2 regions of the Varibaculum sp. C0165D1 genome follow, and region 2 is predicted to be linked to the other one. Evidence: riboswitches for the same ligand, from Rfam matches in the RefSeq annotation. Region 2 holds a riboswitch; the other holds the start of a gene.

Region 1 (16,034 bases), on a different contig from region 2:
GCCAGATTTTGAAAGCAGCCAACCTGCAGCAGGTGACCATGGTAGAAACTATGGATGCTGGCGCCGCCGAGGCAGCTAAACTCGCTGCCGGAAAATAAGAATCGGTAAAAGAATAAGGAGAAACAATAATGTCAGTATTCCTTGATTCCTCAGCCCGGATTGTCGTACAGGGCATGACCGGTTCCGAGGGGCGCAAGCACACCCGGCTGATGCTGGGTGCCGGCACCAATGTGGTAGGCGGCACCAACCCTAAAAAAGCAGGGCAAACGGTTGATTTCGATATCGTCCCGCTAGGTGAAGCCGCAGAAAAGAAAGGCGTGAAAGCCGGAACGGTTTCGGTACCGGTTTTTGGCACCGTCAAAGAAGCGATGGAGAAAGAGGGCGCGAATGTTTCAGTAGTGTTCGTTCCTCCTCGTTTCGCTAAAGGCGCGGTGTTAGAGGCCGTCGAGGCCGGAATGCCCCTAATCGTGGTGATCACCGAGGGGATCCCGGTGCAGGATTCCACCGAGTTCGTAAATGCCGCCCTGGAGAAAGGCTGCCGGATTATCGGCCCGAACTGCCCCGGAATTATTAGTCCCGGACAGTCCAATGTGGGGATTACCCCCGCCGATATTACTGGTTCTGGTCCCATCGGTTTGGTATCCAAGTCCGGTACTTTGACCTACCAGATGATGTTTGAGCTGCGCGATATTGGCTTTACTACCTGTATGGGGATTGGCGGTGACCCGGTGGTGGGCACCACCCATATTGATGCTCTCGAAGCTTTCGAAAAAGATCCCGACACCAAGGTAATCGTGATGATCGGTGAAATCGGGGGAGACGCGGAAGAACGCGCCGCCGACTATATCGCAGCTAATGTCACCAAACCGGTGATTGCCTATGTAGCGGGCTTTACTGCTCCTAAAGGTAAAACCATGGGACATGCGGGGGCTATCGTCTCCGGCTCGGCAGGGACTGCCCAAGCTAAGAAAGAAGCTTTGGAAGCTCACGGCGTGAAAGTGGGGAAGACTCCTTCTCAAACTGCTGAACTGGCGCGGGAAGCTTTCAAAGCCCTTAGCTAACTGGCAAAAGCGGCCAGTTAGCCAAGTTACCTGAAGGTGACAGGCTGGAAGCTAAAATCTGAATACCTGTAAATGTTGTGGGGGGCGGCGCTAAGCGCCGCCCCCCACTGATTATTTGGCGTCAGTCCTACCCGGGGGGTTAACAAAGGATCGCGGTGCGCCTAAATGGTAAGAGAGCGAAAAAGTGGACAATAGTAGGGATGTTGCGCCGGCCTAATGTTCCAAAAATTCCTCGGCAATCTGCAGAAGCCAGGAAACCAGTCGCGCATACCGCCACGGGAAAAACCGCCAGTGCGACCAGAAATATCAAGCGGAAGTCGAAAATTCAGCTCCCGGGGCTAAACAAACAACAATCAACCTCAAAAGTTGCTTCTAAAGCTCGCAAACAAGCGGCTAAAGTCGCGAAGAAGGGGAAAGTCGGATGGGCAGAAAAACTGCGCTTACCGACCAAAAAAACTCGTTTAGCCTCTGGTAAAGACACTGGCAAGGCTGCCGGCTCTAAACCGGAGACGAACTCTGCCGAACAGCGGCGAACTTTTACTCTGCGGATTCCTCGCGGTATCACCCGGATGGTGGCCGCTGCCCTCCTCACCTGCATACTTCCCTGGTTCCTATTCTTGGCTGTCAGTGCCGGCGTGTATTTTTCCACCTCGGCTAACCCCTGGATGGCAGATACTGTCTGGACAGATTCCTTAGCGGTAGGATCCAGCATTTGGGCTCTCGGCTTCGCGGTTCCCTTGCGGGCTGGTTTGGGGCAAGCCGCCACCTTATCGGTGATACCCCTGGGGTTATGGATATCCTATCTGTGGTTGGGGGGCCGGATAGCGCGCGCGTTTGTCCTCGAAAGCCGGGCAGTGCTGTGGGTCTACCCCTTTGCGCAGGCGATAGTTGCTTCCCTGGTGGGGTTAGTGGTGAGGGGAGCCTACAGTTTCGGGTCACTGTTCTTTTGGGCATTAATCCACGGCTTTGCCACCGTTGCCTACGCCTTTTACCTATTTGATCGTGACCAGCGTCGAAATGGCGATAAACCTTCGATGCTCCACCCTAAAGCGCGTTTTACCTTTGATTTTGGACGCTTCACCACTTGGGGCCGGACGTTAATCCTCCGTCTACGCCAACCCGACCGCGGCTATAGGCAGGATTTGGAAAACCGGCGTCTGGGGATTGATCGGGACGAACGCAGCTGGGACGGAGCCAATAGCACTTGGACGGTTCCCGGCTGGGTGGTGTCCGGGGTGCGTGCCGGATGGCAAATGTTCATGTTCTTCGGGCTAATCACCTTTATTCTGGTGCTGGCCCAAGTGTTTTCGCATTTCGCGGCGGTAAATAAAATCTATGAACTCTACGGGGTGTCCCTGGGCGCAGGCGCCCTCATCTGGTTGGCGCAACTGCTGTATCTGCCTACCGTGCAAACCTGGGCGTTAGCCTGGATTATGGGGCCGGGATTTCAGCAGGGCAGCGGAACTATCCGTTCTTTAACCCAGGTCAAAGCCGGTCCCATTCCGGCGGTACCTATCTTAGGGGCACTGCCTGAGCAAACTCCCGGGTATTGGGTTCCGGCGTTGATCGTAGGGCTTAGCCTAGTGTTTGGTTACCTGCTGTATACCGCTATGGCGCGAGTAGATTTCTTTTCCCATGTAGCCTCGTTCCTGGTAGGGACGCTATTATTTACATTTTTGACCGTCTGGTTCTGTTTCTTATCCTCCGGCTCCATAGGTGCGGGACGGATGTCCGCCTGGGGAGTAGGACCGCTTACAACCGCGGCAATGGCATTTATATTGGTGTGGATACCTATCCTGCTGGTAGCAACGGTTGCCCACCCTCGTGCTCGCGCCTACCTGGCCGAGAACTTCTTCAAGGCGAGGAGGGCGAGTGTGCGCGTTAGCCGCCAAGGGTTAGCGGCAGCTAAAGAAAAAGCGAAAGAGTTGCAGTCCCGAAATCCCCTCAGTGCCGAGTCTGATGTTAAAGATGAGGACGAGGCACCAGAGGCTGCAGAGTCGCAAGCAGCCCCAACTGGGGAAACCGTAGAAAGCGCAGAAATAGCGCAAACGCACGACGAGAGCGACGCTGACGGGGAAGCAACTCCCGCTGATGATGAAAGTCAGCGCGAGGATGAGGGGGAAGAAACTGCCGAAAATATCCCCGAAGAAAACACCCCCGAAACCGTCGGTGATCCGGAAACCAAATCAGAAAGCGAGCAGGAGAATTCAGAGCCGCCCCCCCAGACTCCGCCAAAACCGCAAGAAACTTTTGCCCGCTCGCGAGGAGCGCTTCCGGCTGACACCGAGGAAATCAAAGATTTAGTGACCGATTGGGCAGAACGCAAAACCGATGAAGTGATTGCGAAAGACCAACAGGAACTGGAAAAAATAAAATCTTCTGCCCAGCGGATTCCGGCAGCGGAACTGGCGCGACCAGCGATAAAGCGTTCACTTTTCAAACGCGGACGCCTCAAAGCCGGCAAGCCGCGCCACGACGCCGACGACACCTCCACCCAAGCCATCGAACTCCCCGACCAAGACTAACTTTCCCCGCTGGAGTGGGCGGGGTAAACTGACACTAACGTGACTGGCGAAAAAAGTGGATTACCACTGGGGAACGCAAAAGGACAGTCGCTCGCCTGGGCTGGACAAAGAATGCAAGAGAAGGATCCCGCGTCATGAGCGAAATTAAACCCATTAAACGTGCCCTGGTCAGCGTGTACGATAAGACCGGCCTGGATAAACTGGCAAAAAGCCTGCAGGCAGCTGGGGTAGAGATTATTTCCACCGGCTCCACCGCCCGCCAGATTGCCGCTGCCGGGGTAGAAGTAACCGAAGTTTCCCAGGTAACTGGGTTTCCCGAATGCCTCGACGGGAGGGTAAAAACCCTGCACCCGCTGATTCATGCGGGGATTTTGGCTAATCGGGAGCTGCCTACTCACGTTGCGCAGCTGAAAGAACTAAAAGTAACCCCGATCGACCTGGTGGTTGGTAATCTTTATCCTTTCGCAGACACCGTAGCTTCCGGCGCGGGGTTTGCGGATTGCATCGAAAAAATCGATATCGGAGGCCCCTCGATGATTCGGGCGGCCGCCAAGAATCACGCCGATGTGGCAGTGATTGTTGATCCCAGTTCCTACGATGACCTTGCTGCTGCCTTGGAGCGTGGCGGATTCACTGCGCAGGAGCGCCGGGAACTGGCAGCGCGGGCCTTTAACCACACCGCTATTTATGACACCCAGATTTCTTCCTGGTTTGCTAAGCAACTCCCGGGCGAGGACGAGTCTACCGCCAGCAACTCCCTGCCCAACTTGGAAGAGTGGAAACCACAGCTCAAGGAACTGCACAGCTTGCGTTATGGGGAAAACCCCCATCAGGAGGCCGCGGTTTACCGCTTCACCGATGAAGAGGGCGGCCTGGCGCAGGCGGAACAACTGGGCGGCAAACCCATGAGTTACAACAACTACACTGATGCCGATGCGGCTTGGCGCGCTGCCACCGACCATAGCGAGCCCTGCGTAGCGGTAATCAAACACGCCAACCCCTGCGGGATTGCGATTGCCGAGGACGTAGCGCAGGCACACCTGTTGGCGCATGGCTGTGACCCGCTGTCGGCCTATGGCGGGGTGATTGCCTGCAACCGTGAAGTGACGCTAAAAATGGCGCAGCAGGTAAAACCGATTTTCACTGAGGTTATTATTGCCCCTGACTATGAAGCAGAAGCCTTAGAGCTGCTGCAGACTAAGAAGAACCTACGGATTTTGCGGATTGACGCGGATGCTCCAGTGGAATGGGAGTTCCGCCAGATCAGCGGGGGAGTGCTGGCGCAAACTCGTGACCGCCTGCAGGCCGAGGGTGATAATCCGGAAAACTGGACTTTGGCCGCGGGGCCGGCAGCAGATGAGCAAACCCTGGCGGATCTGGCGTTCGCTTGGAAGACCGTGCGGGCAGTAAAGTCGAACGCTATTTTGCTGGCGAAGAATCAGGCCACAGTCGGCATTGGCATGGGGCAGGTGAATCGCGTTGATTCTTGTGCCCTGGCGGTTCAGCGCGCCAATACCTTGGGGCAGGCGCCGGAAGGCGAGGCCGCTCCCGAGCGGGCGCGTGGCTCGGTAGCCGCTTCCGATGCTTTCTTCCCCTTCGCTGATGGTCCTCAAACCCTGATCGATGCGGGCGTAAAAGCCATTGTGCAGCCAGGTGGTTCTATTCGCGATGAAGAAACCATCAAAGCCTGCCAGGACGCAGGGGTAACTCTCTACCTGACTGGTACCCGCCATTTCTGGCACTAGGGTGTTTAATCGCGGCTGGCAGCAAGCTGGTCACTGATTTTAAAGCCGCCAGCTGATCGCCAGGCGAGACTGGCAAACGCGAAGCCTGAGCGATAGATCTGACAGCGGTACTGATAACCTGGGGACGCTGACCGGCGTCCCCAGGTTATTTTGATTTTCCAGGTGTGCAGTTAGGAGAGCGTAGATGATTATCGCAGCAACTGATGGTTCTTCCCTCGGCAATCCCGGTGCCGGCGGCTGGTGTTGGTATTTGTCACCTGATTGTTGGCGAGCCGGCGGTTTTACCCGGGGAACTAATAACCAGGCAGAGCTGATGGCGGTAGCCGATCTACTGACCGAAACTGCCGAAATAGACGATGATTTATTGATTCAGGCGGACTCTCAGTACGTGATCAACATTTTGACCAAATGGCGGTTCGGGTGGAAGAAAAAAGGCTGGAAAACTGGAGGCGGCAAACCGGTAGCCAACCTGGAACTGGTGAAACGCCTCGACCAGCTGCTATCTGACCCCCGTAGGCGGGGAAAAGTTAGCTTCGAATGGGTAAAGGGACATGCTGGTCACCCCCTGAACGAACAAGCGGACAGCCATGCGCAGGCAGTCGCGAGAGCCTATCAGTCAGGTACTCCCAGCGAGCAGGACCTGGGGCCAGGTTGGAAAGCCGGGAAGAATATGAACCAGGGCGAATCCTTTGACCTTCCCGCCACCAAGGCCGCTGCGTCTGCACGCAACCAGCAGCCAGGGCTGTCGCAATCTTCGCGCACGGAAAAACCTGCTACCCCCCCGGTGCCACCTGCGCGCCCTCTTTACCCGCATTTAGAACAAAATCCGAACCCTAAAGAATATCGCCAAGGACGCTACCTAATCCGCGAACACGTCCTGACTGTGCCTCTCTATCATCCAGAAGTAGCGTTAAACCTGTTCCCGGACTCGGCAAAAAATCCGGTAGTAAACCTGGCGCGCGGGGCAGATAACCAGGAGAGCGGGGTGCAAAGTGAACTTTTTGCAGTTTCTCCCAGCGAAGAGTCCGCTGCCGAATCGCCGGAAAAACCGGAAATTCCGGAACCGGGCGACCAGTTCCTGCCCCCTTGGGTGGACGCGGAAATTGAGAAAACCAATATCCAGATTTATGCCCGCGAAATTGCCCGCGACGATGATGAAACCCGACCTTACCTAATCTTTTTCCAAGGTGGGCCCGGGTGCAAAGGGTCTCGTCCTGCCGACTGGGCTGAACCCTGGTTCGGAGCGGCGCTCGAAAAATACCGGATAATTATGCTTGACCAGCGGGGAACCGGACGCTCCACCCCGCTCGATAACGTAACTATTCCCGCTTTGGGGTCCCGCGCCGGAGCCTGGCTGCGGCTAATGCGCGCCGACCAGATTGTAGGGGACGCCGAAGCGCTGCGCCGCGCCCTAGGAATAAAAAAGTGGACGGTAATGGGGCAAAGTTTTGGCGGCTTCATTATTACCGCCTATCTCTCCCGTTTTCCCGAGAACATCGAAAAAGCTTATATCACCGGAGGCCTGCCGGGACTAACCAAGGTTAACCGCATCTATGAGCGCACGTTTGCGGCCACCGCCCGGCGCTGCCAAGAGTTCTATGCTCTGCCTGGCATGGAAGAGGCCGTACGACAAACCTGTGCGCACGTGTTAGAACACGATGAATACCTGCCCAATGGAGAAAAACTTACCCCCAATCGGATTCGGCAGGTAGGTCTGGAGCTGGGACGCACCTACGGTCTAGAGAACCTGCGCTATCTCTTCGAGGCGCCGTTTGTGCAGCTGGGAGGCCGGCGGCACCTCACCCAAGAATTTTTAGGACAGGTAGGAAGCCGGGTCAGTTTTGCTTTAGATCCCCTCTACGCCCTCTTGCATGAAACTATTTATGGCAACGCGGTGCCGCAAAGCGAAGTGGAGCCGACTGCCTGGGCGGCAGATCGGATTCGCGAAAATGCTCCCGGGTTCGCGCAAAACGCAAATCCTCTCGACCATGAACAACCCTATTACCTGACCGGGGAACACTTTGGTAGCTGGGCATTTGCGCAAGATCCCGCGCTTAAATCCCTAGCTGACCTAGCAGATGATTTGGCGGCGGAAACTGACTGGCCGGTACTCTATGACCCGCAGAAACTAGCGGAAAACCAGGTGCCAGTACATGCGGTAGTCTACCGGGACGATATTTTCGTTCCCCGCACCCTGTCTCTTAATACCGGCAGGGTTATGGGCGCGAATATCCTAGAAAAAGCCGATCTACACCACGACGGGCTGCGCGCCAGCGGAAACCTGATCATTTCCTGGCTGCTATCGCATTAGCGAAAGCAGAGCTACCGGCAGCTGATAGAGCAGCTACCGGGATGCCCCTAAATTCCGGGTGGTAGAACTGACTAGCAGCCCGCTAACGGTGCACAATTACCGGAGTGCCAACGGGTGCCCAAGCATAGAGGGATTTCGCGTCCTCCGGAAGCATATTTACGCAGCCATGCGAAATCTGTTTTCCGGGTACTCCAAAGAACCATTGGCCATGGTTAGTGCTATAGGCTCCATGCAGAGCATATCCTCCGTGAAAATACATCGCATAAGGAATGCCGTACTCGACATAGTTGCTGCCGCGCATGGTCTTAGATTCGTATTTTCGTTCAATGGCGAATTTGCCTTGAATAGTAGGCGTAGAGGGTTTCCCAATGCCTACTGTGAACTTCCCCTTTGCTGGGGTGGCTCCCTCATAACCAATGACGGAGTAATTAGACAGGTTAACGTCAATCCATTTTTCTCCAGGAGCCGCCATATATACCAGATTCTCTGCCCCCTCAGCGAGGGTTTTATCTTCAATATTCGCTTTATCTACCTGGGATTTATAGGCGAGGGAAGAATCCTTTCCGGCGTTTAGGTTAGCGGCAATTTCCTTGGTGAGTTCCTCACTGTTAGTGACTTTAACTCCGTCCTTCGGCTCAACCTCTGTCTTTAGAACCTTTCCCGCGCTGGTAACATAGCGTTTCCCATCAACTTTCTGTACTTCCACCGCGTCTTTATTCTCATTTACCCAATCAGCAATAGTTTTACTGTCGGCGGTGGGTTTCGCCGTTCTGGTGACTGCCGGAATAGCTACGAAACCAACCTTTGTGGTTTGATCAGCAGCGATTTCCTTATCCCCGGCTTTTATCGTCACCTGGGGCTGAATAAATTTTTGGGCTGCATCTGCCAAATTTTGTGCCAACTTAATATCCACCAGCGGCTTGATCGGTCCCACAGCTAATTTTAGGTTCTGATTCTGTTGCGTAGACACGACCTTATCGGCTGCTTTGATCAGGGCCTCGGTATCTGCCCCAAATCCGTCCTTGCCAGGAACTACTTCAAATCCGTTACCTTGAGCATTGGGCTTGACCGCAGGCTCGATCGCCGGCTTAGCTTTTGGAATTTCTTTGGAAATTTCCTGCGATAGTTTATTGGTAACCGTAGGATCGAACTCATGAAGAATCGGAATTTTGTGAGAAGCAAACAGGCTGGTTACGTAGCTAAAAGCACTGCTGCGCGCAGTTGCTCGCTGCGCGGTTTCTTGCGACTGAACCCGGTAGCCGATTTCTTGGGGAGTAAATGATTCTTGTTTGATTCCCTCTCCCGAAAAAGTTGCTTTATAGGAGGTTTGGGCTGCCTCCAGCTGTTTTTGGATCTGGGAGCTGGTCATCCCGGATACTTTGACCTCGCCAACCATGGTGCCCGGCAGCGCCTTTTTCCCCATCGCGTAGTAGGTAACATAAAGCGCGAACGCTGCTACCAACGCCACCAGCACGCCAACAATAACGGCAACGGTAATTTTTGCTTTCTTAGACATTTATCTGGGCTTCCAAAATGGGTGAATCACAACAACATCTTTATCTTAACCGTGTTTTTCAAACTATCTATATTGAGGTGAAGATAAGACAACCCAAAATAGTGGTCAAACTGCCTTATAAAAGGTATCCCAGCGATTCCAATCGCTGGGATACCTGATTAGAACTGTATCTAGCTGTGAGACACTACCGGGGTTCCGATTGGTGCCCAATCGTAGAAATCGCGCGCCCCGCCCACTGGCATATTCACGCAGCCGTGGGAACCACCCGGGCCTCCCCATCCAAAGGAGCCGCGCCAAGGAGCCCCGTGCAAAGCGTATCCTCCCGAAAAGAACATTGCGTAGGGGACGTTCGGAGATACATAGCGGCTGCCGTCAGCGTTGTTTCCCCGCATGGTTTTAGAGCGATATTTTCGCTCGATAGCGAAGTTGCCCTTAATGGTGGGGGTAGCAGGGGCCCCCGGCACCATAGAGACCGGTCCTTTCACTACGGTGGCGCCCTCGTACCCGGTCACCGTGTAGTTGGAAAGATTGATATCAATCCATTTTTCTCCGGGACCCGCCATATAGACTAGCTTTTCAGCACCATCCGCGATGGTCTTGTCGGTGACCTTAGCCTTATCAACCCGGGTTTCATAGCTGACAGTGGCATCTTTACCGGCCGCAAATTTCTTAGCTATTTCTTGAGTGATTTTTTCAGCATTGCTGACCGTCACGCCATCTTTAGGCTCGGTCTCCGTTTTCACGACTTTGCCGGCACTGTTGACAAAGCGTTTCCCATCAACCTTCTTAACTTCGATTTCTTTCTTATTACCGTCTACCCATGCGCCTACAGCTTTTTGATTCGCTTCCGGCTTCGCATTTTTGCTGATGGCGGGAATAGCTACAAAGCTAACCTTAGTTTTTTGATCAGCGACAATATTTTTTTGACCAGCATTAATAGCTACTTCACTTTCCGTGAGTTTGGTGGCGGCAGCTGCCATTTGCTGGGCAAGATCTGGGCTGGCCAAAGGTTTAACTGCACTTGCCTGTAGGGAAGACTGTTGATCCTTTTGCGTGTCCATAACCTTGTTGGCAGCCATCACCAAAGTTTGAGTGTCCGCCCCGAATCCATCTTTACCGGGAACTACTTCAAATCCGGTGCCCTCTCCATTCGCTTTCACCATTGGTTCGCTAGCAGGTTTGGCTTCGGGAATATCTTTGGAAAGGTTCTGCGACAACTTGTTAGTAACTACCGGATCGATATCGTGAACGATCTCCACCTGGCGGGAGGTAAATAGGCTACTGATGTAGCTGAAAGCGCTGCTGCGGTCAGTGGCGTTCTTCGCGGTGGTTTTTGAGTCCAGCAAATACCCGATTTCTTTCGGGGTGAATGAGCTTTCTTTGAATCCCTGTCCCGAGAAGGTGGCTTTATAGTTGGTCTGCGCAGCTTCCAGCTGGCTTTGGATCTGGGAGCTGGTCATCCCGGATACTTTGACCTCGCCAACCATGGTGCCCGGCAGCGCCTTTTTCCCCATCGCGTAGTAGGTGACGTAAATCGCGAACGCTGCTACCAAGGCCACTAGCACGCCAACAATAACGGCAATAGTTATTTTTGCTTTCTTATTCATCGATATCTGTGCTTCCAAATGGGATTTTTTAATAACATCTTCATCCTAACGGCGTTTATTGGTTCCAACACCCCCCAGGTTGGGTAAGTCTGCTCACAGTGCAGGTAGAGTCGGTTTTCACCTTGCTTGACCAGCGTTAACAGTCAATAAGACTTCCTGGCGTTATGAGATTGTTATCAGATTTATTTTTCGGATGGTGAACTAAGCCATAAACTGGTCCAGCTGAAAGGTCACCCGCACCACATTTTGCCCCAGAACTGGCGCCGTTACTGCGGGAAGTGGCATAATCTAATCCGGTTCCGGTTCACCTTTTGTAACCTGCATTTGGACCCGGCGCCCTGAGAACCTCAAGGAGAAACCATGAAGCAGGGAATTCATCCCGAATATGTCCCCACTACGGTTACTTGTACCTGTGGGAACACTTTTGAAACCCGATCTACCATTAAGTCCGGCACCATGCGGGTAGACGTGTGTTCCGCCTGCCACCCCTTCTTTACCGGCAAGCAAAAGATTATGGATACCGGAGGGCGCGTTGCTCGCTTCGAAGCCCGTTACGGCAAGCGTCAGCGCAACAAGTAAGTTTAGCTTTCAGTGTGGCCGGCCAGCGTGCCGGCCACACTTTTTATTTTTAGCTAGCTCAATTTGCGCCTGGCGCGGCGAAAACTATCACCAATCGACAGTCTTGGTTTTCTAGCCCCGCTCAGGCAACGTAAAGTAGAAGTCAGTTCGCTAAGAGTTATAAGGAGCAACTGTGGGATCGCCGATTGACGAGGAAGCTGTGCAAGCCCTCATCACAGAAAAAACTGAACTGGAAATGAAGATGGGCGATCCTCAGGTGCAAAAGGATCAACAAAAGGCCCGCCAGATAGGTCGCCGCCACACCCAGTTGGCGCAGATAGCGAAAGCCTATGAGACCTGGAAGAGCGCCGAGGGTGACCTCCAGGCTGCCAAGGAACTGGCGAAAGAAGATTCCGACTTTGCCGCTGAGATTCCCCAGATGGAACAGGCCGAAAGTCAGGCGCTAGATAAGCTGCGCAAAATATTGGCTCCCCGGGATCCCGATGATAGTCGCGACGTGATTATGGAAATCAAAGCTGGTGCCGGTGGGGATGAATCTGCCCTCTTCGCGGGGGATCTGCTGCGAATGTATGAGCGTTATGCGGAAACCAAAGGCTGGAGCCTGCAGGTACTAGATTCCACGGTTAATGATCTGGGGGGAATTAAGGACGCGCAGATCGCGATTAAAGCCAAAGGAAACGTAGCTCCTGAGGACGGGGTATGGGCGAACCTCAAATACGAGGGCGGGGTGCACCGAGTACAGCGGGTGCCAGTCACCGAGTCGCAGGGACGCATCCATACTTCTGCCGCCGGAGTGCTAGTAATGCCGGAGGTCGAAGACGCGGGGGAAGTAGAGATCGACCCCAATGAAGTCCGCGTAGATGTCTTCCGGTCCTCCGGACCCGGGGGACAGTCGGTTAATACCACCGATTCCGCAGTTCGCTTGACCCATATTCCCACCGGAATTGTGGTCAGTATGCAAAACGAGAAGTCGCAGATCCAAAACCGGGAGGCGGCGTTCCGGGTGTTGCGGGCGCGCTTAAAAGCGGAAGAAGAGGCGAAGCGGGAGGCCGAGGCGGCCGAGCAACGCCACTCGCAGGTGCGGACGGTGGATCGCTCCGAACGTATCCGCACCTATAACTTCCCAGAGAACCGGATTGCTGATCACCGCACCGGATACAAGGCCTATAACCTTGACCAGGTACTTAACGGGCAATTGCAGCCCGTGATTGATTCGGCCATCAAACTCGATGAAGAACATCGCTTGGCGCAACTCTCCGGGCAGTCGGACAAATAAGCGCAGCGATTCCCCGATGAACGAGGCCGGTTTTTCTCGCCAAGAGGCATTTTCCTGGGCGCGACAGCGTTATGCCGCAGCTGGAATCGAGCCGGCACGTGAAATCATGGCGCTTTATTGTGCGGCCTGTGAAGCCGATGAATTTCTATTTGCTCCCCAGGTTTTATCTCCCTCCCAGGAGCTGGTGTTTCGGGATCTGGTGGAACAGCGCTGCACTCACCAGCCGCTGCAGCATTTGCTAAAAGAAATGTATTTCGGTGCTTTTCGCCTGATTTCCAGCCCAGACGTTTTTATTGTGCGCCCGGAAACTGAATATCTAGTAGAACTGGCGCTGCGTCCCCGAGGCGCCAAGCAAGCGAAACTAGCTGCGGATTTATGTGCCGGATCGGGTGCCATTGCCTTGACTCTTGCCCGAGAGTTGCCCACATCCCAGGTGTTTATGGTGGAGATAAGTGAAAAAGCTTTAGGGGTGGCCCGGAAAAATCTGGAACGTTATCCAGATTTAGCGGATCGAATCACTGTCAGCTGCGGCGATGTTGCTGACCCGGGGCTTTGGGAGGAGCAGGCAGGAACTTTTGATCTGGTCGTAAGCAACCCGCCCTATGTGCCGCCCGGTACTATTACCCAGCCGGAAGCGTTAAAGGATCCGCCACTCGCCCTTTGGGGCGGAGGCGAGGATGGCCTCACGATTCCGAAACGAACCGTTAAACAAGCTTTCCGCCTGCTGGGACAAGACGGGATTTTCGCGATGGAACATGACCCCACCCAAGGGGAAAAACTGCGCGATTATGCTGGGGAAATAGGATTTTCTCGGGTGAGGACGCAGCCGGATCTCAGCGGGCGTCCTCGCTACCTATTGGCACGAAAGTAAAGGCAGGCTTAACGAGTACCTTAAATGATGCTAACGTTAAGGTAAAGTGGCTGCACACTAGGAGAAAGGGGCGGCTATGTCGAGTGGATTTCGCGCGGCAGTAGCAGTAGCTGCCGTGGCGTTGCTACCTGCATTCGTCACCACTACCGCTTTCGCCGATGACCCTACTCCCAAGCCCACTTTGAACTATGTGGAGGCGCCTTTAGATCGCCCTCCCAGCACTACCGCGAAAGAAGTGGTTAGCGCGGCTGGAGCGGAGGCAACCACTCCAGCGCCCTCCCCAAAAAATAGCGATCCTAATCCTGCGCCCGAAACGAGCACTTCCGCCCCGCAAACTGGCGAGCCGGCCGATTCCCCGCAGTTAGCGCAAACCGGAGGCCAGCGTGATATCTGGCTGACCGGATTTTCCCTGCTGTGCATCTGGACGGGAAGTGCTGTCGTTACCTACGGGCGTGAGCGTAACCTAAAACGCTAATATGCAAGTATGCGAACTCCGCTAAGTAAACAAGACATCGCTAGTCTAAAAAAACAGATAGCAGCCGGGAAGCTGCTGGTAGTACCGACAGATACCGTCTATGGGATCGCGGCGAATCCGTTTTCTTCCTCGGCCGTAGATAGGCTACTAACCGCTAAAGGCAGAGGGCGTGACTTTCCCTCCCCGGTGCTGGTCAGCAGTATTTCGCAAGCCAGTGCACTAGTACTCGAAATTTCTGCCTTAGCCAGGACTTTCATGGAGAAATTTTGGCCCGGAGCTCTTACTGTAGTCTTGCCGGCACGGAAAGATTTACCGCTCGATCTGGGGGTAACTGGAGGAACCGTAGCGGTGCGTCAACCCGACCAAAGCGATCTTTTGCAGTTACTGGAGGCCAGCGGACCGTTGGCGGTAACCTCTGCGAATCTGCATGGCTTGCCGCCAGCGCAAACGGTTACGCAAGCGCAGAAATATTTCGAGAATAAAGTCTCCGAATACGTGGACGCGGGGCCCAGCCGGATTGGCGAACCCTCCACCATAGTTAAGGTGGAGGCAGAAGACTATTTTGTGCTCCGCAGCGGGGCGATTCCGCCGACGCAGCTGCGCACGGTGGCCGGGAAAGCAGCGAAGAACTAGGGAGAGAGCGTGAAAGCCTATCTGTTACTGGGGGTAATCGCCTGCGCGATTACTTTCTTGGTGACCCCGATAGTGCGCCGCGTCTCCCGAGCACTCCACGTTTTAACCCCCGTGCGCGAGCGCGATGTCCATACGGTACCCACCCCACGACTAGGTGGGGTTGCGATGCTTTGCGGACTCCTTGGAGCATTTCTGATTTCGCGGCAAATGCCCTATTTTTCCCAGTTTTATGCCGATCCCCAGGTATGGGCGCTAATTTTTGGCTCGATCGCGATTACGCTGCTAGGGGTAATAGACGACATCTACGACTTGAACTGGTGGACAAAACTTTCCGGACAGGTATTGATTGCGGCCGCAGTAGCGTGGCAGGGGATCCAAGTGGTTTCGTTTCCCATTTTTGGAATGACTATTCCCTCCACCCGGATGTCGATTCTGGTAACCGTGCTGATCATAGTGTTTTCTACCAATGCCGTGAACTTCGTGGATGGTCTCGATGGCTTAGCCGCTGGGATTACCATGATTGGGGCGGGAGCATTCTTTATCTATTCCTACCTTCTAATTCGCCTCACCAATGCCCAAAGTTATGCGTCCTTTGCGGCCATGATTGGAATCGTAATCGTGGGAGTGTGTCTAGGGTTCCTGGCCTCTAACTTTCACCCCGCAACTATTTTCATGGGAGACTCCGGTTCGATGTTGCTGGGTCTAACTATTTCCTGCATGTTCATCGTGGTTACTGGGCAAATTGATCCGCTTTCTTTGGGGAGATCTCAGTTTTTGCCAGCAGCAATCCCGGTGCTTTTGCCGCTCGCGGTAATGGCCTTGCCATTTGTGGACATGGTGATGGCGGTGATCCGCCGCCTGGCAAACGGACACAGCCCCTTCAAACCCGATCGCCTCCATCTGCACCACCGGCTATTGAAAATGGGGCACTCGCATCGACGGGCGGTCTTGGTGATGTATCTGTGGGCTTTTTACTTTTCGGTGCTGGCGGTTTGTCTATTAAAGCTGAACTGGATATCAGAGCTTATTCTGGCCCTGGGAGGAGGGGCGCTATGTCTAATAGTGACCATCTCCTTTTTGCCAGGCCTGCGTAACTACTATTGGGTGGGCCCGGATCCCTACCCCCGGCACCTGCGAGAAAAGGAAAAATTGTGAACCAGGACGAGCAAGATATTGCAGGAGAACCGCAGGTAACCGCGCTTAACCGGCATAGTGGGGGCTCCAAGAAGACAGACCCGCAGAGGCCGGATTTCGCTTCTGTCCAGGATCGCTATGGAGCGCGGGCAGCTATCCGGAAAGGAAACCGCGCAGTCGTCTTGATTTTGGTGTTTTCGACGCTGGTTTCGGTACCGGTAGCAGGAATACTCCGTGCTTGGCCAGGGGCGCTAGCGGCCCTGGCAGCGATGGGGATCATGTGGATTGTGGCGGCAGTGGG
Region 2 (16,034 bases):
TTTGAACACACCAACTCCTATGAGGCAGTAGTTGCCTTCCTAATGGCAGAAATGGAGGCGGGCGAGCCGCTGGATCCCGGGCACTTCGTAGACAAATCCCTGCACCAAAGCGGGGTCAAAGGCTGGAAAGTCCGCGCCCGCTAAGCCCGCCAAGTTCCGCTAGCAGTAACGCTTAAAGAGGGTGCGGGAAAAGATACGACCGGGGGCTTGAGCCGAACCTGTTGAGGCTCACGGGGTCCCCGGAGTGCTTTTCCCACGCCCGTTGCCCAGGGCATGCTGCTCTGCTAACACGTTATTAGCGCGGGCAAGGATTATAGCTGTTTGGCATTTGTGAGCGTGGGGGAGAGTTTTATCCGAGTAGACAGACTCCGCATTACCAGCTGTGATGTTCGGAAACTAGGAACTAAAATCATAAGCTTATAAACCTTAGGGCATAAGAAATCGAGGAGAGACCTAGTCTCTCCCCGATTTCTTGGGCGGGAGGAAAAACTCTCCCCCGCGCTTAAGTGTTACTGGTTATCGCTAGCTTCGGTTTCGGTAGAAGCGTCAGCAGTGAACATGTCATGGTCAACGTAGTTGCGCACCACCAACCAGGCCAGGGCCAACACTGCGGTCACCGAGGCAAACGCAATAATTGCTGCTGGCCCCAGTCCGCCCTCGAACCACATAAGCACGATCATCGAGGCAAACACCGCTAGCACTATGTAGTTGGTGTAAGGCGCCCAAGGAACGTGGAACTTCGGACGCTCCAGCCCGTTGCGGCGGCAGTGACGCACGAACAAGATATTCGAGATCATCACGGAGCCCCACATAGAGCAAATCCCGATACCTGCCATATAGGCGATGACGTCGAACGCCTCGGTGGGGTGAATCATATTGATAAATACCCCCACCAAGCCGACAGTGCCGGCAGCCACAATCGCCGCGTAAGGTACCGCGTTGCGGTTCATCCCTGCTAGGAAGCGCGGAGCCGAACCGGAAACCGCTAGCGAACGCAGACCGCGACCACAGGTATAAAGTTCCGCGTTAATCGCGCTGGCTGCCGCCAGCATCACCACGATATTCATAATGGTGCCGGCAGCGGGAATACCAATAGCGGTAAAGAAAGTAACGAAGGGAGATTCGTTCTTGTCGTAAACGTTGTGCGGCAAAAGCAAAGTGAAAAGCACGATGCATCCCATGTAGAACAGCAAAATTCGCCACATCATAGAGTTAACTGCCCGGGGCAATTCTTTTTGCGGATCCTCGGCCTCACCAGCGGCGGCGCCCAAGTATTCGGTACCACCGTAAGCAAAAAGCACTCCCAGCGACATAGTCACCATGGTGAAAGCGCCCTTGGGGAAGAGGCCGCCATGATTGGTAATCGAACCCACCCCCGGATGGTAAACCTGGCCACCCACGGTCAGGTTGATGCCTAGAATCAAGACCACAATCGCCAAAATCATGAAGATTACAATCGCCGCCACTTTGATCATCGCGAACCAGAACTCAAACTCCCCGAAGAACTTTACGGAAGCGAGATTGACTATCACCATCAGCGCCAAGGCGATGAAAGCCCATCCCCACTGGGGAATCACCTGGAAGATTTTCCAGTAATGCATATAGTTAGCGATTGCGGTGATATCGGCCATCAGCGCCGAAGAATAGGTAATAAAGGCAAACCAACCAGTGAAATAGGCGCCGCGTTCGCCCATAAACTCGCGGGCGTGGGAAATAAAGCCGCCCGAGGAGGGCCGATACAGGCTCAATTCAGCCAGGGCGCGCAGCATCATATAGGCTACGGCGCCGCAGATTGCATAAACAATGGCTACCGAGGGACCGCCCTCGGAAATACGTCCGGAAGCCCCAAAAAACAGGCCGGACCCGATGGCCCCGCCCAGCGCAATCATGCGCATGTGGCGAGACTTTAACCCTTTGCGGTATCCGACATCGGATTTGTCGCGGTGAGAGGCTGTCCCCGCTGCCGACGGTTGAGTTTCGCTCATTAGATTTCTCCTAAGTTTTACCTTTTGGTACTCGATAACAGAGCACATAGGGAGTATAGGTGAGGCGAGCGACAGACATTTTAGGTAGTCAGCATTTGGAATACGAGGTTGGTCAAGAAAATATTTAGGTAAAAGTCCCCGGCGTCACGGTAGACTAAGGGCGTAACCGTGACTGGCGTAGGTGGGATACCACCGGGGAGCAAGTGGTCAATCAGTCGCTCGCCTGGGCTGATTTGGCACTAGAAATAAGGAAAAGTCAATGGGAGATAACCTTCTTCTTCAATCGATTTCGCAAGTGGATCCCGAGATTGCCGCAGTGCTAAACCAAGAGTTAGAGCGCCAGCGTGGCACTTTGGAAATGATCGCTTCCGAAAACTTTGTACCGCGCGCCGTATTGCAGGCGCAAGGATCCGTCCTCACCAATAAATATGCGGAAGGCTATCCGGGGCGCCGCTACTACGGAGGATGCGAAGCGGTAGATGTCGCCGAGAATCTAGCTCGCGACCGCGCGAAGGCAGTGTTTTCTGCCGAATTCGCCAATGTGCAGCCCCATTCGGGGGCACAAGCCAATGCGGCCGTCCTTTCTGCCCTGGCTCAGCCGGGAGATACCATTATGGGCCTGGCGCTAGACCATGGCGGTCACCTCACCCACGGTATGAAAATCAATTTCTCTGGCAAGCTCTATAACGCCACCGCCTATCAGGTGGACAAGGAAACCAGCTGGGTGGATATGGATCAAGTCCGCGACGCGGCCTTGAAGAACCGTCCGAAAGTGATTATCGCTGGTTGGTCGGCCTATCCCCGGCAGGAAGACTTTAAAGCCTTCCGCGAGATCGCGGACGAGGTGGGCGCCTATTTGTGGACCGATATGGCACACTTTGCGGGGCTGGTAGCCGCCGGGCTGCACCCGAACCCGGTGCCGTACTCGGACGTGGTGTCTACTACCGTACATAAGACTTTGGGCGGACCGCGTTCCGGGATGATTTTGTCGCGTGATAAAGAACTGGGCAAGAAAATTAATTCCGCAGTTTTCCCCGGCCAGCAGGGCGGACCGTTGATGCACGTGGTGGCAGCGAAAGCAGTCGCGATGAAGATTGCGGGCAGCGAGGAATTTAAAAAACGGCAAAAGCGCACTCTAGAAGGCGCTAAAGTGCTAGCTAAGCGGCTAACGCAACCGGATGTGGCCGAATGCGGAATTTCCCTATTGACTGGCGGCACCGATGTGCACCTGGTGATGGTAGATCTGCGCAACTCTAAGCTCGATGGTCAGCAAGGCGAAGATCTACTGCACGAAGCAGGGATTACCATCAACCGCAACACCGTGCCTTTCGATCCGCGTCCTCCCCGGGTAGGCTCCGGGCTGCGCATTGGTACCCCGGCGCTAGCTACTCGCGGTTTCGGAAAGAAAGAGTTCACCGAAGTTGCCGAGATTATTGCCGGGGTTTTGGTGGATGCTTGCCAAGGGGAAGTGGATACTTCCAGCTATCGCGAGCGGGTGAAGACCCTGATTAAACGTTTCCCGCTGTATTTGGGGCTCAACCAGGTTGCCTAAAGCTAAATAGATAAGTGCAGAGTGGCGCGGGCAGATCGGCAAGGTCTGCCCGCGTCCTCAAGCTAAGGAGGAAAGATGCGTAAAGGATGGAGCGGGGACGCGATTTTGCTGGATGGGGCGGCGCGGGCTCGGGAATTGAAAGAACAAATGCGTCAGCAGGTTGACCGCCTGCATCAGCAGGGGATTAAACCGGGGTTAGGCACCATTTTGGTGGGATCCGACCCGGGATCGGTTTCCTATGTGGCAGGTAAACATCGCGACTGTGCCGAAGTGGGTATCGAGTCGATTCGGGTGGAACTGCCCGATACGGTTTCCACCGCCGAGGTTTTAGCCGAGATTGAAAAACTCAATGAAAATCCGGCGTGTACCGGCTATATTGTGCAGCTGCCGCTGCCGCGCCAAGTAGATGTCAACCAGGTGCTAGAAGCGATTGATCCCGATAAGGATGCTGACGGATTGCACCCCATGAACCTGGGACGCCTAGTGCTGCGGGTAAAAGAGCCGGTAACCTCGCCGCTGCCTTGTACCCCCCGTGCCTGTATCGATTTGCTGCAGCAATATCAAGTGCCGCTAAACGGCGCGCAGGTATGTGTAGTAGGACGCGGCACTACCGTGGGTCGTTCTCTGCCCTTAATGCTTACCCGCAAAGATATTAATGCCACCGTTACCTGTTGCCACACGGGAACCCGTGATCTAGCTGAGCAAACCCGTCAGGCGGACGTGATTGTTGCCTGCGCCGGATCTGCGGGAATTATAAAACCTGAGATGGTTAAAGAGGGTGCAGCAGTCCTGGATGTGGGGGTATCTCGCGGCGCCGTGAACCCGGAAACCGGGAAAGCCCGGCTAGAGGGCGATGTGGCCGACGGGGTAGATAAAGTGGCGGGTTGGCTCTCGCCGAACCCGGCAGGCATCGGCCCGATGACCCGGGCAAATCTGCTGCTCAACGTAGTAGAAACCGCGATGCGGCACGCAAAATAGGCGGGGAACAGTAGATGCGTTTGCGGAAAGTTTCGGTTGGCTTAACTTGGGCGCTTACTCTGGCGCTCACTCTGGGTGCCTGTGCATCCTCACCGAAAGCCACCCCCAGCCCCAAGCCGACGGTAGCAGCTAATACCAGCGGAGCTTTTTGCCTTCTAGAAAAAAAGAATTCGCAAGATATTAGAGCCGTGGAGTTGGGGAAGGCGATGGGGGATGCCTTGGCGGATCCCGCTAATAAACAGGTAGCTAAGCCCGTTAATCTCAGCGTGGAAAAAGCGGAAGAGATTGCCGGAAAGCTGCGGGAAAAGAAATGTAAAAATGTGCTTTCTTTAGAACCCGGATTTGCGGGGGACCTGGTACAGATCGCCAAAAGTTACGCAGATATAAATTTTGCGGTTATGGGAGCAATCGGGAAGACTAAAGCGTTAGCCAATGCCAGCGGGATCGATTTTGATTTGCGTCAGCCAGCGTTCCTAGCTGGATATGCTGCCGCCGGGGTTACCAAGAGCGGCCGCGTGGGGGCAGTCAGCGATTTAGCGTCAGAGAACACCGCGAAGAACGCGGACGTGAATCCGGGTATTGATACTGCATTTTCCTGGGCGAACGGCTTTCGGCTCGGGGTCGAATACTACAACCAATTCAAAGGTTCGGGTATAACCCTGGCTGCGTGGGATCAAAGCGCCGGGGGGCCGGTGCGGGTAGCAAGCGCCCAGCTACACGATCAGCTTATAAAATTGGCTGATGCGCAGGTGGACGTGATTTTTGTAATGGCACCCCCGGGGGAATCCGCCGTGGTCGAGGGGCTAGCCGGAAAAGATGCTGCCGCGATCTGGAATGGACAAGACTTGGCCGCTGCCTCTCCGCAGCTGAAAGCAAATATCCTCACTTCTACGGTTATTGACCCTTCCGGCTGCGTAAAAGAGCTAATGAAACAGCTGAAAACCGGCTCCGTTGCCGGGAAAGATTATTTGGGGACCCTAAAGAACTCCGGAGTTAAACTGGCTGGTTGGGGCGATTATGCTCCCAGGTTCTCTGATAGCCTCACCGCCGAACTAGCCGGGATTCGCAGCCAGATTGACAGCGGGAAAATAGATATTACAAAACTAGGGGCTCACCAAGGTTAGGGCCGGAAGCAAGACAAAGGGGAAACATGCTCAAGATTGCCACGGTTAACGTTAATGGGATCCGGGCGGCCTTCCGTAAAGGAATGGACAGTTGGCTAGAACGATCTGCACCCGATGTGGTGCTGGCCCAAGAAGTACGGGCCAGCGAAGACATTACCGCCGAACTATTCGGGGATAACTGGCAGGTAGCAGTAAATGCCTCGCAACTAAAAGGACGCGCCGGAGTGGCGGTCGCAGTTCGTAAATCATCGCCTTGGCGTTTAGAAGCAGCAGAGGCCGATACGGTTCCGGTCGAAGTTCCCCAAGATGGAGGGCGCTGGTTAGAGGCGGTTATTGCTCGGGACAAAGCCGATGGCGCAGAGGATAAGCGGCTGCGAGTGATCTCCGCATATTTCCATTCCGGGGAAGTGGGAACCGAAAAGCAAGAACATAAAATGGCGCACCTAGAGCGGATCGGGGAACGCCTAGAGCACTTACTTCCCGCCGGTTCCTCCTCAGAAAATGGGGAGCCCTTAGTGCTGGTAGCTGGGGATTTTAATGTGGTGCATACCGAGAGGGATATTAAGAACTGGAAACCGAACCACAATAAACGCGCCGGAGTGCTGGATGAGGAAATCGCCTTCTTAGATCGCTGGCGCGAACAAGGGTGGGTTGACGCGGTGCGCACCCTCGCCGGTGAGGTGCAAGGGCCATATTCCTGGTGGTCATGGCGGGGTAAAGCCTTCGATAATGATGCCGGGTGGCGCATCGACTATCAGCTAGTGACCCCGCGTTTGGCTGAGCTGGCGCGCAGCCAGCAAGTTGATCGCGCCGAAGCCTACGACCAGCGTTTTTCCGATCATGCCCCCGTAGTGGTTAGCTATGAGATTTAAGGCGTGGACTCGTAAGAAGTCTTAGCTGTCCCGGCCTAAAAAGGCTGAGCGTCAGCGCAGATTTGACTAAAGCCTGCTGCAACGCACTACTTATTTGGCGAGATTTTCGGCTAATGGTGCAAAACTAAGGCCGCGCCTGCCAGGATATTTACTGGCAGGCGCGGCCTTAGTTTAGTTGCTATTTACTTTCCGGCTTTCGGGTGAGTCATGTCGGCAACATTTAGGGCTTTATCTAAATCTTCCTCACTGATTTCCCCGCGCTCAACAAATCCCAGATCCAGAGCAGATTCCTTGACCGTCATCTTCTCTTTCACCGCGTGTTTAGCGATCTTAGCGGCATTTTCGTAGCCGATGTAACGATTCAGCGGGGTCACGATTGAAGCGGAGGATTCCGCTAGCTCCAGGCAGTGCTCCGGGTTGGCAACGATCCCGTCCACGCAGCGTTCCGCCAGCAAACCGGCGACTGCTCCTAGGCAGTTAATCGACTCTAGCAAGTCAATCGCCATCACTGGCAGCATCACCAACAGGTCGAAGTTGCCTTGCGCACCCGCGAAAGCAATAGTCTGATCATTGCCGATGACCTGGGCAGCTACCTGCACCGTAGCCTCGGGCAATACCGGGTTGATCTTGCCGGGCATAATCGAAGATCCGGGCTGCAGATCCGGCAAAGTGATTTCCCCTAGCCCACAGCGCGGGCCCGAGGATGCCCAACGCAAATCGTTAGCAATCTTGACGAAAGAAACCGCTACTACCCGCAGCGCCCCCGACATTTCTACCAGGGAGTCTTGCGCGGCCTGAGCCTCGAAATGGTTATCGGCCTGACGGAACGGCAAATCCATATTCTCGGCGATTAGGGCGATAACTCGCTCCGAGAAACCCTCCGGAGTGTTAATCCCGGTACCAACGGCAGTCCCACCCAAAGGCAGTTCCGCCAGGTTCTTTTCTGCGTCCTTTACCCGGTTGATACCCTTGCGTACCTGGGTGGCATAACCAGAGAATTCTTGCCCCAGCATGATCGGGGTGGCATCCATCAGGTGAGTGCGTCCCGCCTTGACGATGTTGGCGAACTCTTCTGCCTTCTTTTCCAAGCTGGTGGCCAGCTGGTCTAGCTTCGGTAGCAGTGCGTGCTCAACGGCCTCGTAGGCAGCGATATGAATCGAGGAGGGGAACACGTCATTAGAGGACTGGGAAGCGTTCACATGGTCATTAGGGTGAACCTGGCTGCCTTTAAAACCAGTGGCCAAAGTGGCGACGACCTCGTTGGTGTTCATATTCGAGGAGGTACCGGAACCAGTCTGGAAAATATCGATCGGGAACTGGTCATCGTGTTTACCGGCGATAACCTCTTCCGCGCCTTTGACAATAGCGTCACGGGTTTCGGAATCGATAACCTCTAGTTCAGCGTTAGCGATTGCCGCTGCCCGTTTGATTTGTCCTAAAGCCGCAATGTGGTGGCTGGAAAGGGTACGGCCGGAAATGGGGAAATTTTCTACCGCCCTTTGGGTTTGGGCTGCGTAGAGGGCGTCCTTAGGAACTCGAACTTCCCCCATAGTGTCATGCTCAATGCGATATTCTTCGCTCACGGGTAACTCCTTTAGTGTTAGTGAACAGTTGGTACTTACCTTCTACCCTACCGGGGTTTACAGTGAATAGTCCCCCTAAAACCTGGCGAAAATCACTATTGGATAGGGTATTTGCCTCCCCGACAGGCTCAACAGCTTAGACTGTAACTAGCGACAGAAAGCGGGAGCACCATGAGCAAAGATGCCTCAGACGATAAACCTACCGAATATCTGCCGGGCGGAGCGATGGCGAACGCCTACGTTCCGCGTGGCCATCAAACCAACCGGCGGATTACTCGCCGTGCCGCGCAACCCGATGTTGACAGTGCCGCGCAAAGAAAAATCTCGGTACCAAACCCGCCTGCGGGCGCTCCTTCCGCAGTTCCTGATGCTGCGGCGATGGCTGGAGACTATCAAACTGAAGTGATTCCGCCGGTTAAAACGCCCGCGCCCGCCTCCCCAGCCACAACTGATTATGTCCCCGCCCATTCCGCCGGTACCCAGGTTCCTGGTGACACCGAGGTACCCCCTCCAGCATCGACAGCCGCAACCACCCAGTTGCCGCCGATTGATCCGGCCGCGGCCACCCCGCAAGTGGATTCTTTTCCACAGGGAATTCCACCCGCCTACGATCCCCAGAGCGATGAAGAAAAACTGCGCGAAGAGCAAGAATACGAGGAAGAACGCGCCGATAAACGCCGGTTATTGAAAGTGGTGGGGATTGTAACCGCCATTGTGGTTCTACTGGCGGGAGCAGTTATGGTCGTGGCGCTAATGATCTCCTCTCAGCAAGTGATGCCACCGAATGAACCGGAAACCACGACCTCTGAAAGCGTTACTACCAGTCCTTCGGAACCGGAGACTACCCTTTCCACCCCGGAGACCAGTGAGCCTAGTACCACTGCACCCACGAGGACTCAACCCACCCAGCAACCGAGCGCTACCCGAACGACGCCTGCGGCACCCGCCACTACCAAAGAGACCCCTTCGAAAACGCCCAGTACCGGTGGCGCAGAGCAGCCCAGCTCCAGCCCGGAGCCCAGCGCTTCTGGCAATAACTAATAGGGAAACCTAGACGAATCAGGTTGCTGCAAATTATCGCGATCAACCTGATTGAAACCGGGTATCCCGATTTTCTTGATACTTGATACCAGCAAAGGGTGCGCCCGACGCTTAAAACCCCGGGCGCACCCTCTCAAAAGCTAAAACTGGGTTAGTTATCCCTGTTTGTGTTGGCGAGCAGCACCGGCAGCCGCTGCCCCTACAATCCCGGCGGTATTTCGCAACTCGGCGGGAATAATCGGGGTAGAAATGTCAATTAGCGGCAAGAATTTCTCGTGTTTGCGGGATACCCCACCACCTACTACGAACAAATCCGGGCTAAACAGCTTTTCCATTTCCCGGTAATACTTGGTTAGCCGTTTCGCCCATTTTTTCCAACCCAAATTTTCGCGTTTACGTACCGCCGCGGAGGCGCGGGTTTCCGCGGCATGACCGCCAATCTGGATATGGCCAAGCTCGGTATTGGGAAGCATTACCCCATCCACAAAAATGGCGGTTCCAATCCCCGTCCCCAAGGTGGTAAACACGGTAACTCCCGGCTGATCTTTGAAAACCCCGTACTGTTGCTCGGCCAAACCCGCGGCATCCGCATCATTTAGTACAGCTACCGGATGTCCGATAGCCTCGGAAAATACCTCTACCGCGTTCTTGCCGACCCACTCTTGATCCAGGTTTGCCATGAAACGCACATTCCCACCCGGGAGCGGACAGGGGAAACAAACACCTACCGGTACGTCCTCGGGAAGTTCAAAATGTGCTAGGACATCCGCTGCCGTTTTGGATACCGCCTGCGGGGTTGCCGGGTAGGGAGTATCAATGCGGAAACGTTCCTGGGTAAACTCTCCGGTCTCTAAATCTACCGGGGCTCCCTTAACGCCCGATCCTCCGATATCAATACCAAATGCGATAGCCATTAGTTACTCCTTGCTAGGTAGGGTCAGAATTTGCGCACCATCTTCGGTTACCACCACGGTGTGTTCGAACTGAGCTGTGCGTGAGCGATCCTTGGTGACCACTGTCCAACCATTATGCCATTGTTCCCACTCGATTGTCCCCAGAGTGAGCATTGGTTCGATAGTGAACACCATTCCCGGTTCCATCACCGTGTCATAGGAGGGGGCACAATCATAGTGGGGGACAATCAGGCCGGAATGGAACGCTTCCCCAACGCCGTGGCCAGTGAAGTCGCGTACCACTCCGTAACGGAAACGCTTCGCATAAGCGCTGATTACCCGGCCGATAATATTGATTTCACGTCCCGGCTTTACCGCTTTAATCCCGCGCATCATAGCGTTATAGGTGCGTTCCATCAGCAGCTGCGATTCTTTATCCACTTCACCCACGCTAAACATGGCGCAGGTGTCACCGTGCACCCCGTCCTTATAGGCGGTGATATCCACGTTGACAATATCGCCTTCCTGCAGGGGTTTATCATCGGGGATCCCGTGGCAAATAACTTCATTCACCGAGGTACACAGGGATTTCGGGAAGCCCATATAATTCAGGCAAGACGGGTATGCTCCCTGCGCGACGATGTAGTCGTGACCGATTTTATCGAGCTCATCAGTAGTTATCCCGGGACGTACCGCTTTTCCTACAGCGGCGAGGGCATCAGCCGCGATCCGTCCGGCAGCGCGAATCTTTTCGACCGTTTCCGGGGTTTTGGTATCGGAAGCGGTGACCTTTTCCGGACCGTCATGGAAAAGGTATTCGGGGCGCTCAATTTCCTTGGGCACCTGCAGCTCAGGGCTAATATTTCCGGCCTCCTGATTCCCAAGTGGGGCACGCTGCGCAAGTTCTTCAAGGCTAAGTCCTGGATATTCATTCATGCCTCTATCCTACGCGGACCGGGGACAGTTATTTACTTGAGGGTATTTTTCAAGGTCGAGGAGGCCGGGCTCTACGGAGGAGGCCGGGCCCGAGGGTACAGGGGCGGGTAACTTAAGGCGCGGGGTATTTTTGCCTGCTTAGTCTGACCGGTCCCCGGGTGCGGGTAACTTAAACAGATTCGCGGGCAACGTATTGCAGAATCTGCTTGCTGGGGGCGGCTCCCAAATCTAGCTCGTCGCCCTCGCGCTTAGCTATATGGGTAAGTTCCTGGTAGGCCAGAGCCTGGGTGTCTACCACCACCGAGGATAGAGGTGGACGAGAAACTTGCCCGGAAGGAGAATCATAGCCGCCGACTACCGAGGCATCCTGGGGAACCATTTTGCCGCATTCGCGCAGTCCATGAACCACTGCCATGGCGGTCATATCGTCAATCGCACAGAACCCATCTAAACCAGGATGCTTTTGCAGCGCCCCCAAAAGATAGGAAGGAATATTCGCCGGATCTTCCGGAAGCACCAGCTGGGTGGGGGCAGAAAGCCCGGCCGCCTGGCAAGCCATTTGCGCAAAGAAATAGTAAACGGTAGCGCCCTCTTCCGGATATTTTCCCCGCCAATACACAAAAGCCAAGTTGCGGCGATTACGTGCCGCCAGGGCATCTACCTGAATTTTCCCCATTTGGAAGGTCATTAAACTGGCTGGATTTTGCCGATCCTTGCCCTGCATCAAGGAATCAAGAACCGTCGCGCCGCATTGTTCTAGCAGCTGAAGAGTGTTTTTGTCTAAAGGTAAGAGCGGGAGAACTGCGGCATCGGTTTCCTTAATAGTTGAAATCAGGTTATCGGGATGATCTTCCAGGTGAACCGTGCAAACCACGCTCACCCCGGCCTGAGCTAGCCGTATTGTCATATCACGCAGCAAAGCGGAGTTAATGGCACCGATATCCACGCAGGGCACAACGATATCGACCTTTGATTTTCCAGCCAGGGTCGCCAAAATGCCTCCTCGATTACAAACCTGAATCTATTCTACATATTATTGCCGCTTGTGCCGGCTATCTTCACGCCTGAATATCTTGGCTATTTTCCACGGCGGGCCTTGATATGAAAGATTCCGTTAAGCGGCCTTAAATTACCCCTGAATTTGCTGGGCCACTAAAGTGTAAGACATACGAGAGAACCAACATTTAAGAAAGGTGAACCTGTGTCTGACGCGACCACACCTATCTCCCCGCTAGATCAAGAGGGAATCGCCCGGGCAGTTGCGGCTGCGAAAGCCGATTTTTCTGCTGCCGGCTCGCTAGAAGAATTAAAGAGGGCGCGCGGGGCTCATCTGGGTGATAGTGCTCCGATCATCCTGGCTAACCGGGAGATTCGTAACCTCGATAAGAAGGATAAAGCCCAGGCGGGAAAGAATCTGGGAGGCGCTAAGAAACAGCTGCACGCCGCTTATGACCAGCGACTAGCCGCCCTCGAAAAAGAAAAAGAAGCCCAAACCCTGGCGGCGGAGGCACTGGATGTAACCCAGGTTGCCGAGCGTTACCCGCAAGGCGCGCGTCATCCCCTCGAAACCCTGATGGAAGATATTTCTGACTTTTTCGTCTCTATGGGTTGGGAAATCGCGGAAGGCCCGGAAGTCGAACACGAATGGTTCAACTTTGATTCCCTCAACATTGACCCGGATCACCCGGCGCGGCAAGAACAGGACACCCTCTATATAGATGGTCGCTCCTTGGGGGGAGACGCCGCAGGGGATGGCAACCTGGTGCTGCGCACTCACACTTCGCCGGTTCAGGCGCGAGTGATGCTTTCGCGGGGAGTGCCGGTCTATATTGCTTGCCCCGGGAAAGTTTTCCGTGCCGATGAACTAGACGCCACCCACACCCCGGTATTCCACCAGGTAGAAGGGCTGGCAGTCGATAAAGGTCTGACGATGGCGGATCTGAAAGGCACCCTGGATCATTTCGCGCAATCTATGTTCGGGATGGAAGCCAAAACCCGCTTGCGTCCCTCTTTCTTCCCCTTCACTGAGCCCAGCGCAGAAATGGATCTGTGGTTCCCGCAAAAGAAAGGCGGACCGGGCTGGATCGAATGGGGAGGCTGCGGCATGGTTAACCCGAATGTGTTGGTAGCCTGCGGAATCGACCCGAATGTGTATTCCGGGTTCGCCTTCGGGATGGGGGTTGAACGCACCCTGATGTTGCGGCATGGAATCACCGATATGCACGATATTGTCGAGGGCGACGTGCGATTTTCTAAACAGTTCGGCACTACCGGAAGGGGAAACTAACAATGCCATTTGTAGCGCTTGATTGGCTAAAAGATCACGTCGAGGTAGTGCCAGGCACGGATATCAAACAGCTTTCCTATGACCTGGTGAAGGTGGGTTTGGAAGAGGAAGCTATTCACCCAGCCTCGGTAATCGGCCCCTTGGTGGCAGGGAAAGTTTTGACCTTGGACGCCAAAGAACAATCCAATGGGAAAGTCATTAACTATTGCCGAGTAGATGTGGGCAAGTTTAACGACCGTCCCGGGGAAGGCAAAGAGCCCTCCGAGCTGCCCAGTCGCGGAATTATTTGCGGTGCCCACAACTTTAAAGTGGGAGATCTCGTAGTGGTGTCGCTGCCGGGAGCAGTTTTGCCCGGTGATTTCCAGATTGCCGCCCGTAAAACCTATGGACATATTTCTGACGGGATGATTTGTTCCCAGCGGGAACTAGGGATTGGTGAGGACCATGACGGAATTATCGTCCTGGAGCAGTTACTGCCCGAAAAGGCGGCGGCCGGGGAGCTGCCCGCTCCCGGAGAATCGGTAATCGAACTGCTGGGATTGGGGGAGGAAACCCTAGAAATCAATATCACCCCCGATCGCGGCTACTGTTTCGCCATGCGCGGGGTAGGACGCGAATACGCCCATTCCACCAGCGCTAAATTCACTGACCTGGGGCTGGCAGAAAATCTGCCTTCCGGGTCAGTACCGGCGGTAACCGAAAATGGTTTTGCGGTTAAAGTAGCAGATGATGCTCCTATTAACGGCAAGACCGGTTGTGACCGTTTTGTCACCCGCATTGTGACCGGTATTGATGCGCAGGCTGCAACTCCGGACTGGATGGTGCGCCGCCTAGAACAGGCAGGCATGCGTTCCATTTCTTTGGCGGTAGATGCCACTAACTATGTGATGCTGGATTTGGGGCAACCCCTGCATGCCTATGACCTGGATAAAGTGTGCGGCCCGATCGTGGTTCGCCGGGCGCAAGCCGGCGAAAAGCTAACTACCCTCGATGAGGTAGAGCGCACCCTAGATCCCGAAGATTTACTGATTACCGACTCCCCGGAGGGCGCAGACGGCTCCCGAGTGCTGGGGTTGGCAGGAGTTATGGGAGGCGCCTCCACCGAGGTGACTGCCGATACCGTAAACGTGCTGGTTGAGGCGGCGCATTTCCAGCCCACTTCGATTGCGCGTACTGCCCGGCGGCATAAATTGCCCTCCGAAGCCTCCAAACGTTTCGAACGCGGCGTGGACTTCGAGGTGGCCCCGGTAGCTGCCCAGCGGGTAGTGGACATTCTGGTGGAATATGGCGGAGGCACCGACAGCGGACGGGTCAGCGACCTCAATAACACAGAGCCTTTTGCGGAAATCGTGATGCCGCTGCATGAACCGGCACGGCTAACCGGGGTGGAATACGACCAGGAAACCATCACTCGGCTGCTAAAAGAGGTCGGGTGTGAAGTGCGGGTTGCAGACGGCAATGTCATTGCTCAGCCGCCTTCTTGGCGCCCTGATTTGACCGGACCGGCGCACCTGGTAGAAGAAATTGCCCGGCTGGCCGGCTATGACACCATTCCTTCGCGGCGCCCGCGCCCGATTGCCGGACGTGGATACACCCCCAAGCAGCGGGCTCGCCGGGATGTAGCTCGCGCCCTGGCGCAAGGCGGCCTGGTGCAGGTGCTTTCTTATCCCTTTATTTCCGAGGACGTATTTGACGCCGAACTCTTAGGGGAAAAGGATGTGCGCCGTCAGGCGGTGCGGGTGGCTAACCCGCTGGCAGATGATCAGCCGTTGCTGCGCACTTCACTGCTAGATACTTTGCTAGGGGTAGCCCGGCGCAATATCGCCCGTGGCAATGAGCAATGCGCAATTTTCGAGACCGGTTTGGTTACGCGAGGAATGGGAACTGAACTTACCGGTTCTTTCGGGGTCGAGCAAAAACCGGATCCGGACCAGCAGCGTGCCCTCGAAAAAGGAGTTCCTTACCAGCCCGAACATATCGCCGGCGTGTTAGTCGGACAGGCGGAATTGGCCGGTGCTTTAGGGGCAGGACGCTCTTATGATTGGGCAGACGCGGTGGAGTTCGTGACTACGGTGGCACAAACTTTGGCGGTACCGATGCGCCTACAAGGCAAAGATGGACGTCAGCGCCTAGCTAAAGACAATATGATGGGGGAGCCCGGCTCGCCGGAGGCAGTTGCGCCCTTCCATCCGGGGCGTTGCGCTCGGATCGTGGTGCGAGGGGCCTGCGTCGGTTTGGCGGGGCAACTGCACCCGGCAGTTTGCCGCAACTTTGGATTGCCGGAATCAGCTTGCGCTTTCGAGATTGATTTTGAGAAGTTCACCGAAGCGATGCCGAAGAAAGACTTGCAGGTGAAGCCAGTTTCGTCCTTCCCGCCCGCGAAAGAAGATATTGCGTTGGTGGTGGATGCGGATATTCCTGCAGCTGACGTGCAGCAGGTGATCGAGAAACAGGTGGGAGACGTGCTGGAAGAAGTACGTCTTTTCGATGTTTTCAGTGGTGACCAGCTGGGTGCGGGCAAGAAGTCGCTGGCGTTCTCGGTGAAGATTCGCTCTGGTGAAGGTACGCTCAGTGCCGCTGAGATTCAGGCGGTGCGCACCCGGATTATCAAGGCTACGGCTAAGAAGTTCAAGGCGACTTTGCGCGCCTAAGGGTGGCGCGCCCCTGGGGGAGAGAGCTGTTAATTCCCCCTCGTTGCGAAAAGAAATAGTTCTCGAGGAGCTTCGAGGGGGTAAGGACTAGGAACGCAGGGGTGCCCCGTGCGGGACTTGAACCCGCGACCC

What was found. A riboswitch is a leader RNA that binds a small molecule or an ion and turns the genes downstream of it on or off. The one in region 2 is predicted to bind ZMP and ZTP.
Region 1: it holds a riboswitch for ZMP and ZTP, as region 2 does, so the genes downstream of both, purH (bifunctional phosphoribosylaminoimidazolecarboxamide formyltransferase/IMP cyclohydrolase) here and glyA (serine hydroxymethyltransferase) in region 2, are expected to answer to the same signal.

Annotation. Positions count from the first base shown of each region.
Region 1 is NZ_JBWPVY010000005.1:143,624-159,657, reverse strand. Features, by position in the region: gene sucC (ADP-forming succinate--CoA ligase subunit beta) at 1-98, shown strand, start outside; gene sucD (succinate--CoA ligase subunit alpha) at 129-1,061, shown strand; gene AC1EKS_RS08285 (cell division protein PerM) at 1,262-3,586, shown strand; ZMP/ZTP riboswitch at 3,616-3,694, shown strand; gene purH (bifunctional phosphoribosylaminoimidazolecarboxamide formyltransferase/IMP cyclohydrolase) at 3,721-5,331, shown strand; gene AC1EKS_RS08275 (alpha/beta fold hydrolase) at 5,516-7,642, shown strand; gene AC1EKS_RS08270 (L,D-transpeptidase family protein) at 7,725-9,158, opposite strand; gene AC1EKS_RS08265 (L,D-transpeptidase) at 9,329-10,765, opposite strand; gene rpmE (50S ribosomal protein L31) at 11,126-11,344, shown strand; gene prfA (peptide chain release factor 1) at 11,517-12,620, shown strand; gene AC1EKS_RS08250 (N5-glutamine methyltransferase family protein) at 12,574-13,491, shown strand; gene AC1EKS_RS08245 (hypothetical protein) at 13,568-13,966, shown strand; gene AC1EKS_RS08240 (L-threonylcarbamoyladenylate synthase) at 13,976-14,599, shown strand; gene AC1EKS_RS08235 (glycosyltransferase family 4 protein) at 14,609-15,754, shown strand; gene AC1EKS_RS08230 (Cg1360 family ATP-synthase-associated protein) at 15,751-16,034, shown strand, end outside.
Region 2 is NZ_JBWPVY010000004.1:201,653-217,686, forward strand. Features, by position in the region: gene AC1EKS_RS07315 (glutamate--cysteine ligase) at 1-144, shown strand, start outside; gene AC1EKS_RS07320 (amino acid permease) at 510-1,985, opposite strand; ZMP/ZTP riboswitch at 2,144-2,221, shown strand; gene glyA (serine hydroxymethyltransferase) at 2,245-3,537, shown strand; gene AC1EKS_RS07330 (bifunctional methylenetetrahydrofolate dehydrogenase/methenyltetrahydrofolate cyclohydrolase) at 3,613-4,515, shown strand; gene AC1EKS_RS07335 (BMP family lipoprotein) at 4,530-5,639, shown strand; gene AC1EKS_RS07340 (exodeoxyribonuclease III) at 5,666-6,511, shown strand; gene AC1EKS_RS07345 (class II fumarate hydratase) at 6,694-8,094, opposite strand; gene AC1EKS_RS07350 (hypothetical protein) at 8,266-9,135, shown strand; gene ppgK (polyphosphate--glucose phosphotransferase) at 9,291-10,049, opposite strand; gene map (type I methionyl aminopeptidase) at 10,053-10,964, opposite strand; gene AC1EKS_RS07365 (substrate-binding domain-containing protein) at 11,134-11,958, opposite strand; gene pheS (phenylalanine--tRNA ligase subunit alpha) at 12,166-13,251, shown strand; gene pheT (phenylalanine--tRNA ligase subunit beta) at 13,254-15,902, shown strand; tRNA gene AC1EKS_RS07380 (tRNA-Ile) at 16,005-16,034, opposite strand, start outside.